2 linked regions of the Streptacidiphilus albus JL83 genome follow. The protein of the gene in region 1 binds, or shares a complex with, the protein of each later gene. Links are inferred from orthologs where the notes say so. Each region holds a gene or a part of one and is shown on either strand. Other genes may lie near its edges.

The links. The genes of interacting proteins can lie anywhere in the genome.
Region 2: the proteins of rpsG (region 1) and tig are in contact, whole or in part, in a crystal structure (PDB 3GTY), measured with the Thermotoga maritima proteins. The link is inferred for Streptacidiphilus albus JL83 from one-to-one orthologs. Residues at the interface, in WP_004081843.1 of Thermotoga maritima: Lys34, Lys52, Lys55, Glu59, Arg62, Gln63, Glu66, Asn67, Lys69, Val71, Arg95, Ala109, Lys110, Lys111, Gly112, Arg113, Pro114, Glu117, Glu121, Ile124, Ala125, Tyr127, Asn128, Asn129, Thr130, Gly131, Lys135, Asp139, Arg142, Met143; in WP_004081061.1 of Thermotoga maritima: Glu122, Val124, Val129, Leu130, Tyr133, Glu188, Gly259, Ile262, Tyr263, Glu266, Ser270, Glu273, Gln274, Glu277, Arg308, Gln311, Ile312, Ser315, Tyr316, Glu325, Arg329, Arg336, Leu363, Phe366, Trp367, Arg373, Leu377, Arg381, Leu384, Glu387.

What each region holds. Positions count from the first base shown.
Region 1 is NZ_JQML01000001.1:5,626,356-5,631,633, reverse strand. The notes cover bases 977-3,928. They hold rpsG (30S ribosomal protein S7), read right to left. Parts: upstream 2,712-3,928; coding sequence 2,241-2,711; downstream 977-2,240. Other genes in these bases: BS75_RS49465 (DUF1707 and DUF4190 domain-containing protein), read right to left, coding at 3,387-3,928; rpsL (30S ribosomal protein S12), read right to left, coding at 2,714-3,085; fusA (elongation factor G), read right to left, coding at 977-2,178. Also shown: more of fusA, read right to left, coding at 73-976; more of BS75_RS49465, read right to left, coding at 3,929-4,274; BS75_RS48510 (DUF2637 domain-containing protein), read right to left, coding at 4,423-5,278.
Region 2 is NZ_JQML01000001.1:2,750,407-2,754,423, reverse strand. The notes cover bases 1-2,854. They hold tig (trigger factor), read left to right. Parts: upstream 1-643; coding sequence 644-2,065; downstream 2,066-2,854. Other genes in these bases: BS75_RS11945 (ATP-dependent Clp protease proteolytic subunit), read left to right, coding at 2,402-2,854; BS75_RS11955 (MDR family MFS transporter), read left to right, coding at 1-362. Outside these bases: more of BS75_RS11945, read left to right, coding at 2,855-3,040; BS75_RS11940 (ATP-dependent Clp protease proteolytic subunit), read left to right, coding at 3,093-3,755. UniProt on the Bacillus subtilis protein: Involved in protein export. Acts as a chaperone by maintaining the newly synthesized protein in an open conformation. Functions as a peptidyl-prolyl cis-trans isomerase.

The DNA of each region.
Region 1 (5,278 bases):
ACCTCCTACAGCCTAAGGGGTGAAAGCTCCCGAAATGTCGGGCCCCCGGCGGGGGCCCGACGGCTTCGGAACCTACTCGCCCTTGGCCTTAGCGATGATCTCTTCCGCCACGTTCCGGGGAACCTCGGCGTACGAGTCGAACTGCATCGAGTAGCTGGCGCGGCCGGACGTCTTGCTGCGCAGGTCGCCGACGTAGCCGAACATCTCCGACAGCGGGACCAGGGCCTTGACGACACGGGCGCCGCTGCGCTCCTCCATGGCCTGGATCTGGCCGCGGCGGGAGTTGATGTCGCCGATCACATCGCCCATGTAGTCCTCGGGCGTGGTGACCTCGACGGCCATCATCGGCTCGAGCAGCGCGGGGGACGCCTTGCGGGCACCCTCCTTGAACGCCATCGAACCGGCGATCTTGAACGCCAGCTCCGAGGAGTCGACGTCGTGCGAAGCACCGTCGAGCAGGATCACGCGGACACCCTGGAGCGGGTAGCCGGCGAGCACGCCGAACTCCATCGCCTCCTGGGCACCGGCGTCCACCGAGGGGATGTACTCCTTCGGCACACGGCCACCGGTGACCTTGTTGACGAACTCGTAGCCCTCGCCGGACTCGATCGGCTCGATCGCGATCTGGATCTTCGCGAACTGGCCGGAGCCACCGGTCTGCTTCTTGTGCGTGTAGTCGATACGCTCGACGGCCTTGCGGATCGTCTCGCGGTACGCGACCTGCGGCTTGCCGACGTTGGCCTCGACCTTGAACTCACGCTTCATACGGTCGACCAGCACCTCCAGGTGCAGCTCGCCCATACCAGCGATGATCGTCTGGCCGGTCTCCTCGTCGGTGTTGACCTGGAAGGACGGGTCCTCCTCGGCCAGCCGCTGGATCGCGATGCCCAGACGCTCCTGGTCGCCCTTCGACTTCGGCTCGATCGCGACGCGGATGACCGGGGCCGGGAAGTCCATGGACTCCAGGATGACCGGCTGCTTGTCGTCGCTGAGCGTCTCGCCGGTGGTGGTCTGCTTGAGACCCATGACGGCGACGATGTCGCCGGCGCCCACCGACTCGATCTCCTCACGCTTGTTCGCGTGCATGCGGTAGATCTTGCCGATGCGCTCCTTGCGGCCCTTCACCGAGTTGAGGACGGCGGTGCCGGCCTCAAGACGCCCGGAGTAGATCCGGATGAAGGTGAGCTTGCCCAGGTGCGGGTCCGACATGATCTTGAACGCCAGCGCCGACAGCGGCTCGTCGTCCGAGGCCTTGCGGAAGATCTCCACGGTCTCGTCGCCGGGCTTGTGGCCCATGACGCCCTCGACGTCGACCGGGGAGGGCAGGTACTTCACGACCGCGTCGAGCAGGGGCTGGACGCCCTTGTTCTTGAACGCGGTGCCGCAGAAGACCGGGGTGAAGTTACCGGCGATGGTGCCGCGGCGGATGCCCGCGACCAGCTGCTCCTCGGTGGGCTCCTCGCCCTCCAGGAACAGCTCCATCAGCTCGTCGTCGCCCTCGGCGGCGGTCTCGATGAGCTTCGCCCGCCACTCCTCGGCGATCTCGGTGTGGGTGTCCGGGATGTCGACGGTGTCGTACATCTCGCCCTTGGCGGCCTCGGCCGACCAGAGCAGGGCCTTCATCTTCACCAGGTCGATGACGCCGGCGAAGCTGGCCTCGGCACCCACGGGCAGCTGCATGACCAGCGGGGTGGCACCCAGGCGGTCAATGATCGAGTCGACGCAGCGGAAGAACTCCGCGCCGGTCCGGTCCAGCTTGTTGACGAAGCAGATACGCGGGACGTTGTAGCGGTCAGCCTGACGCCACACCGTCTCCGACTGGGGCTCGACACCGGCGACACCGTCGAACACCGTGACGGCACCGTCCAGGACGCGCAGCGAACGCTCCACCTCGACGGTGAAGTCGACGTGGCCCGGGGTGTCGATGATGTTGATGGTGTTCTCAACGCCGTCCACCGACCAGTGACAGGTCGTCGCGGCCGACGTGATCGTGATGCCGCGCTCCTGCTCCTGCTCCATCCAGTCCATGGTGGCTGCGCCATCATGGACCTCACCGATCTTGTACGAGACGCCGGTGTAGAACAGGATCCGCTCGGTGGTGGTGGTCTTGCCCGCGTCGATGTGCGCCATGATCCCGATGTTGCGGACCCGGGCGAGGTCAAGGGAGGTTGCAGCCATGGTGGCTCGTCTCTCTCGGTTCACCCCCGCTTACGCGGGGAGGGGGGTTGACGGGGTTCGAACTACCAGCGGTAGTGGGCGAAGGCCTTGTTGGACTCGGCCATCTTGTGCGTGTCCTCGCGACGCTTCACCGAGGCGCCCAGACCGTTGCTCGCGTCCAGGATCTCGTTGAGCAGGCGCTCGGTCATGGTCTTCTCGCGACGGGCGCGGGAGTAGCCGACCAGCCAGCGCAGGGCCAGCGTGTTGGCGCGGCCCGGCTTGACCTCGACCGGAACCTGGTAGGTCGCGCCACCGACACGGCGGGACTTGACCTCAAGGGTCGGCTTGACGTTCTCCAGGGCGCGCTTGAGCGCGACCACCGGGTCTGCGCCGGTCTTCTCGCGGACGCCCTCAAGGGCGCCGTACACGATGCGCTCGGCGGTGGAGCGCTTGCCGTGCAGGAGGATCTTGTTGACGAGCGACGTCACCACAGGGGAGCCGTAAACCGGGTCGATGATGACCGGGCGCTTCGGGGCGGGGCCCTTACGAGGCATTCTTACTTCTCCTTCTTGGCGCCGTAGCGGCTGCGGGCCTGCTTGCGGTTCTTGACACCCTGGGTGTCCAGAGAGCCGCGGATGATCTTGTAACGCACACCCGGCAGGTCCTTAACACGGCCGCCACGAACGAGCACGATGGAGTGCTCCTGCAGGTTGTGGCCCTCGCCCGGAATGTAAGCGGTGACCTCGATCCCGCTGGTGAGGCGCACACGGGCGACCTTACGGAGAGCCGAGTTCGGCTTCTTCGGGGTGGTCGTGTACACACGCGTGCAGACGCCGCGGCGCTGAGGGGAACCCTTCAGTGCAGGCGTCTTGTTCTTCTCGACCTTGTCCTGCCGGCCCTTTCGGACCAGCTGCTGGATCGTAGGCACCGTATCTCCGTCTTCTTTGTGCCATCGCTTGGTGTAACTACCCTGGTTGCGTCTGCTCGACATCCGACCCACGCGGTCGGGTGTGTCGGGCCACTTCCCATCCCCTCGACTCCTTGCGGAGGAGCGGTGTGAGAAGCGCGGTTCCCAAAATGCCGCGGCAGATATGCACGCACGCACAAGAGACCCGGGGACACCCCAGGCACAAGGTCAGAGCCTACTTGGCGCATCGGCGCGGGTCAAAACACATGGAAGACGGCAGTTCACAGCCCTGGTGCGACAGCGGTACGCGCGGCGCGGCGGGTCAGCCGCCGGGCGGGACCGGAGCCTCGGTGATCCCGCCGCCGCTGTGGAAGGAGGCCATCGCCAGCAGCAGGATCAGCCCCCAGAAGGCGATACCCAGCGCGCCCAGCACGATCCCGGTGGTCGCCATCCCGGAACCGGCCTCGCCGCGCTCCCGGATCTGCCGCCGGGCGCCGATCCCGCAGATCAGCGCGGGCAGCGAGGTCAGCCCCATGGTCCAGAGCTCGGTCAGGCCCAGCACCAGCGCGGCGACGGCGAGCCCGTTGGTCCGCTGCTGCAGCGGCGGCACCACGAAGGCCGAAGGGTAAGGGTACTGGCCCTGCGGGCCGGGGACGCCGGAGCGGCCGAGCCCGTAGCCGGGCACCGCGTGGAACTGCTGCCCGTAGGGCGGCAGGTAGGGGGCGGGGTACGGGTACAGCGGGGGGTACGGGTACGGGTACGGCGCGCCGAGGCCGAACGGCTGCCCGGGATGGGGCTGGGCCGGGAAGGGCTGGGCGGCGAACGCCGGGGGGATCGACGGGGCCGGGGTGAGATAGGGCACCGGCATCGGTCCGCTCGGCAGGTCCTGGACGACTCCGGCGAGTTCGCCGTACGTCTGGGCCTGGTACACCTGCTCGACCCGGTCGTTGTACTCCTCCGCCCGCAGTCGGCCCTCGGCGAAGGCCGACTTCAGCACGTCGACCGTCCGCTCCCGGTCCGCGTGGGAGGCGCGCATGGTCAGCGCCTGTGGCGAGACCGGCTGCGCGGCCGGCGCCGGCTGCCCGGACCCGCCGGGCCGGGTCGGCTCCCCCTGGTACTGCTCGCCCTGATGCTGCTCGCCCCGGTGCTGCGGCGCCGAGGGGCGGGCGTCGACCGGTGGCCATGGCTGCGTCGGGTGCTGCGGGTGCATGGACAAGAGCGACCTCCCCGATTCGGCCCGCCCCCGGGTACCGGCGACGCGCTTCTACCCATCCTGGAAGACGAGCGGGTGGGACGCATCGTTCCAGGGCCTGCTGTCGACAACTTGTGACAGACCCTCAGGCCCGGACCGTCCGGGGTCAGCTGCCGCCCTCCAGGTGGTCGGCGTAGCGGCGCTGCAGCTCCGGCCAGTGCCGACGCAGCGTCTCCGCGCTCACCGGGCGGTCACCGCCCTTGGCGGTCACCCCGTGGTTGGTGAACAGGTGCTCGGCCAGCTTCTGCTCGTCGGGCTCGTAGTTGTAGGCGTCGATGAAGCTGCACAGCCCGGCGAAGTACTGGTCGACCGGCGCCTCGGTGAGCCGGGCGATCGGGTTGACGAAGCCGGCCGGCTCGACCCGACCGGCGTCGAGGCGCGCGAAGTCCTCCGTGTCCTCCGCCGCGTCCGTGTCCTCCGCCGCGTCCGCGCCCTCGGCGCCGTCGGCCTCCTCGACGCCCTCCGGGACCGTCTTCGCCGCGAACCACGCCTCGGGGCCGGCGTCCTGCTGCCGGTCCGCGTTCGACTGCTGCTGCTTCGGCAGCCAGGCCACGCCCCGGGTCGGGTTGTCCTGGTAGCCGTAGGAATCCTCGGCCTGGCCCAGCGCGCCCTCCCCGTCGGGGTCGTGCAGCGGACGGCGGAGCCGGTGCTTGGCCAGTCGGCTGAGGATGTCGACGGCCACCGGCACCGGGTCCGGGTGCGGGCCGGTGAGCGGGAGCACCGGCGCCGGCTGCGGCTGCTGCTGTCCCAGGTCCGGCACCGAGGCGAGGTGCGGCGCGGAGCCGGGCGCCCCTGCGGGCGAGGGGACCTGACCCGGCGTCGGATTCGGTCCGGCGACCGTCGCCTGCGGCTGGGCCTGGCCCGCCGGCTGGCCCGTTGCCCGGCTCGTCGGCTGGCCCGGCTGGGCGACCGGCTGCGGGGCCGGGAGCTGGGGCTGGAGCTGGGGCTGGGGGTTCGGCGCC
Region 2 (4,017 bases), 2.9 Mb from region 1 along the record:
GCGCGACCGGGCGCGCCTCCACCCTCTTCAACGCCCAGAGCCGACTCGGCTCGGCGCTCGGGGTGGCGCTGCTCGGGACCGTCCTGGCCACCGTCGGCACGGTCACCACGCACGCCCACGGTACGTCGGGCGCTGCCCACGGTACGCCGAGCGCGAACCTGACGGCCTATCACGCGGCCTTCCTGGTGGCCTCCGGGCTGGCCCTGCTGGCGGCCCTGACCGCCCTCCTGATCTCCGACCGGGACGCCGCTCCGACCATGGCGGGACCGCCTCCGGAGGCTTCCGGCGGCGCCGGGGGCGGCGCGCCGGCGGAGCTCCCCGGAGAAGGTTCCGAGGGCCTGCCGACGGCCGCCCGGGGCTAGACCCGGCTTGCCGGGACAGACGCAGATTGTGGTACCGGTAGGATGGATTGCTGGCGGCTGTATACGTGGCATGTCCATCGGAAGGAGCACGGTGCCCACCGGCACGGTGCCCGACCGCAGGGACGGCGCGCCCACGGCCGTCACGAGGGCGAGGAGCGAGCTCACCGTCCACCCCACCCCGGCGGGCGATGTCGCCTCTGACTTATCACCCGTCTCGCCGTGCACTGCCCTGCAGCGCGCGGCGGACACCCCGACCGCAAAGCCCCCAAGGAGACCCAACCGTGAAGAGCGCCGTGGAGACTCTGAACCCGACCCGGGTTCGACTCACCGTCGAGGTGCCCTTCGAGGAGCTCAAGCCCAGCCTCGACGCGGCGTACAAGAAGATCAACCAGCAGGTCACGGTTCCGGGCTTCCGTAAGGGCAAGATCCCGGCTCGCGTCATCGACCAGCGCTTCGGCCGTGCCGCCGTGCTGGAAGAGGCCGTCAACGACGCGCTGCCGCGCTTCTACACCCAGGCCGTCGACGAGAACAAGGTCGACGTGCTGGGCCAGCCCGACATCGACGGCCTCGAGGGCGTCGAGCGCATCGCCGACGGCGGAGACCTGAAGTTCACCGCTGAGGTGGACATCCGTCCGGAGATCACCCTGCCCGACTTCACCGGCATCGAGGTCGAGGTCGACCCGATCAAGGTGACGGACGAGGACGTCGAGGAGACGCTGAAGCAGCTCCGCGACCGCTTCGCCTCGGTCAACACCGTCGAGCGCGCCGCGGCCGAGGGCGACATCGTCGTCGTCGACCTGGTCGCCAAGGTCGACGGTGAGGTTCCGGACGACGGCACCGCCACCGGCGTCACCTACGAGATCGGCTCCGGCCGACTGCTCGACGGCATCGACGAGGCCGTCATCGGCCTGGAGGCCGGTGGCACCGCGACCTTCACCACCGAGCTCAAGGGTGGCAGCGCCGAGGGCAAGGACTCCGAGGTCACCGTCACCGTGACCACCGTCCAGGAGAAGGAACTCCCGGCCCTGGACGACGAGTTCGCCCAGCTCGCCAGCGAGTTCGACACCCTGGAGGAGCTGAAGGACGACTCCCGTCAGCGGCTCGTCCGGATGAAGGAGTTCGACCAGGCCACCCAGGCCCAGGAGCGGGTCCTCGACAAGCTGATGGAGCTCGTCGAGATGCCCTACCCGGAGAAGCTGCTCGCGGACGAGGTCGAGACCCGCAAGCACAACCTGGAGCACCACCAGCTCCCGCAGATGGGTCTGGACATCGAGGGCTACCTCAAGCTCCAGGAGAAGACCGCCGAGGAGTTCCAGGCCGAGCTGGTCGAGCAGGCCCAGAAGGGCATCAAGACCCAGTTCGTCCTGGACGCCATCGCGGCCAAGGAGGAGCTCGCGGTGAACCAGGAGGAGCTCACCGAGCACCTGCTGCGCCGTGCCGCCGGCTCCGGCATGACGCCGGACCAGTTCGCCCAGCAGGTCGTCGAGGGCGGCCAGGTCCCGCTGCTCGTCGGTGAGGTCGTCCGCGGAAAGGCGCTGGCCGTGGTCGTCGAGGCCGCCAAGGTCGTCGACACCGAGGGCAACGTCGTCGACTTCGAGGACGACGAGGAGGAGACCGAGGCCGCGGCCGAGGTCGTCACCGAGGTCGTCGGCGACGAGGTCGCCACGGACGAGGTCGCCAAGGACGAGGCCACCGAGGCCTGATCCGCCCGACCACCCCTGCCGCCCGCAGGGATTTGGGCACCGCCGAAGGGCCCGGACGCACCTCGCGTCCGGGCCCTTCGGCCTGCCTCCTGGGGGGCTTGGTGACCCTGCGCTCACAGCGAACAGTTCAGTGTGAGGGATGGCCAGGCCCCGCCTGCGCGTTAGGGTCCTTGGTACGAGGGGCAGGGTGACTGTCGGTCCACCACTGGCCAGAGCGCCAGTGCGGCCACCGGAACCGACCTTCGACCGAACCTTCGTAAGAGACCTTGTGGCGGCGGAAGACCAGCCGTCCGAAGACAACGAGCGGGTGGATACGTGACGACTCCCCAGTTCCAGATGCCCGGCCAGTTCCCGATCTCGGGGGCGACGGTTCCGCGTGCTGCCGGCGACATCGGCGGCGGCGGTCTGGGTGACCAGGTCTACAACCGTCTGCTCAACGAGCGCATCATCTTCCTCGGCCAGCAGGTCGACGACGAGATCGCCAACAAGATCACGGCGCAGCTGCTGCTGCTGGCGGCCGACCCCGAGCGCGACATCTACCTGTACATCAACTCCCCCGGTGGCTCGGTCACGGCCGGCATGGCGATCTACGACACCATGCAGTACATCAAGAACGACGTGATCACCATCGCCATGGGCATGGCCGCCTCGATGGGGCAGTTCCTGCTCACGGCCGGTGCCAAGGGCAAGCGCTTCGCGCTTCCGAACGCCGAGATCCTGATGCACCAGCCGTCGGCCGGCCTCGGCGGCTCGGCGACCGACATCCGGATCCAGGCCCAGCAGTTGATCCGGCTCAAGCAGCGGATGTCGGAGCTGATCGCGCACCACAGCGGCCAGACCACCGAGCAGATCATCAAGGACTCCGACCGCGACCGCTGGTTCACCCCCGTCGAGGCCAAGGAGTACGGCCTCATCGACGCCATCATGTACAGCGCCGCCGACGTCCCCGGTGGCGGCGGCACGGGCGCGGCGTGAGCCACCCCCTCGTCAACGTCCACAGCCTGTTCGCTTCCGGAGGCCGAACCCCATGAACATCCCCAGCCTGTCCAGCGCCCGTGCGCGCGTCGAGGACATGCGTGCCGAGGGCCGCTACATCGTCCCTGAGTTCACCGAGCGGACCTCGCAGGGCGTCCGTACGTACAACCCGTACTCCAAGCTCTTCGAGGAGCGGATCATCTTCCTGGGCTCCCAGGTCGACGACGTCTCGGCGAACGACATCATGGCGCAGCTGGTGTGCCTGGAGTCGATGGACCCGGACCGGGACATCTCCCTCTACATCAACTCGCCCGGCGGCTCCTTCACGGCGCTGACGGCCATCTACGACACCATGCAGTTCGTCCGCCCGGACGTGGCGACCGTCTGCATGGGCCAGGCGGCCTCCGCCGCCGCCGTGCTGCTGGCGGCCGGCGCCCCCGGCAAGCGGATGGCGCTGCCGAACGCCCGGATCCTGATCCACCAGCCGTACACCGAGACCGGCCGCGGCCAGGTGTCGGACCTGGAGATCCAGGCCAAGGAGATCCAGCGGATGCGCGAGCAGCTGGAGGAGATGCTGTCGAAGCACTCCAACCAGAGCCCGCAGCAGATCAGCGAGGACATCGAGCGCGACAAGATCCTCACGGCCGCCGAGGCGCTGGAGTACGGCCTGATCGACCAGATCACGGCCACTCGCAAGGGTTCGCTGGAGGACTGACCTGCGGCTTCGTGCCGCGGGTCGGGTCCCGGCGGGCCGCACTGCCCGGCCCGCTGAGACGAGCACCACCCAGGCTGTTGGCCCCCGGCTCTTGGAGCGGGGGCCTCGGCCTGGCACCATCGGTGGTACCGACTGTGCACCGACCGTCCCGCGCCCGTGATTCCTGGGTGATCCTTCAGGGGTCCAGGACCGGGCCGCGTGTCGGTGAGTCCCCAGGACTCTGTACTCTTCCTCAACGACCTCCCTGCAGCCTCTCCCGGCT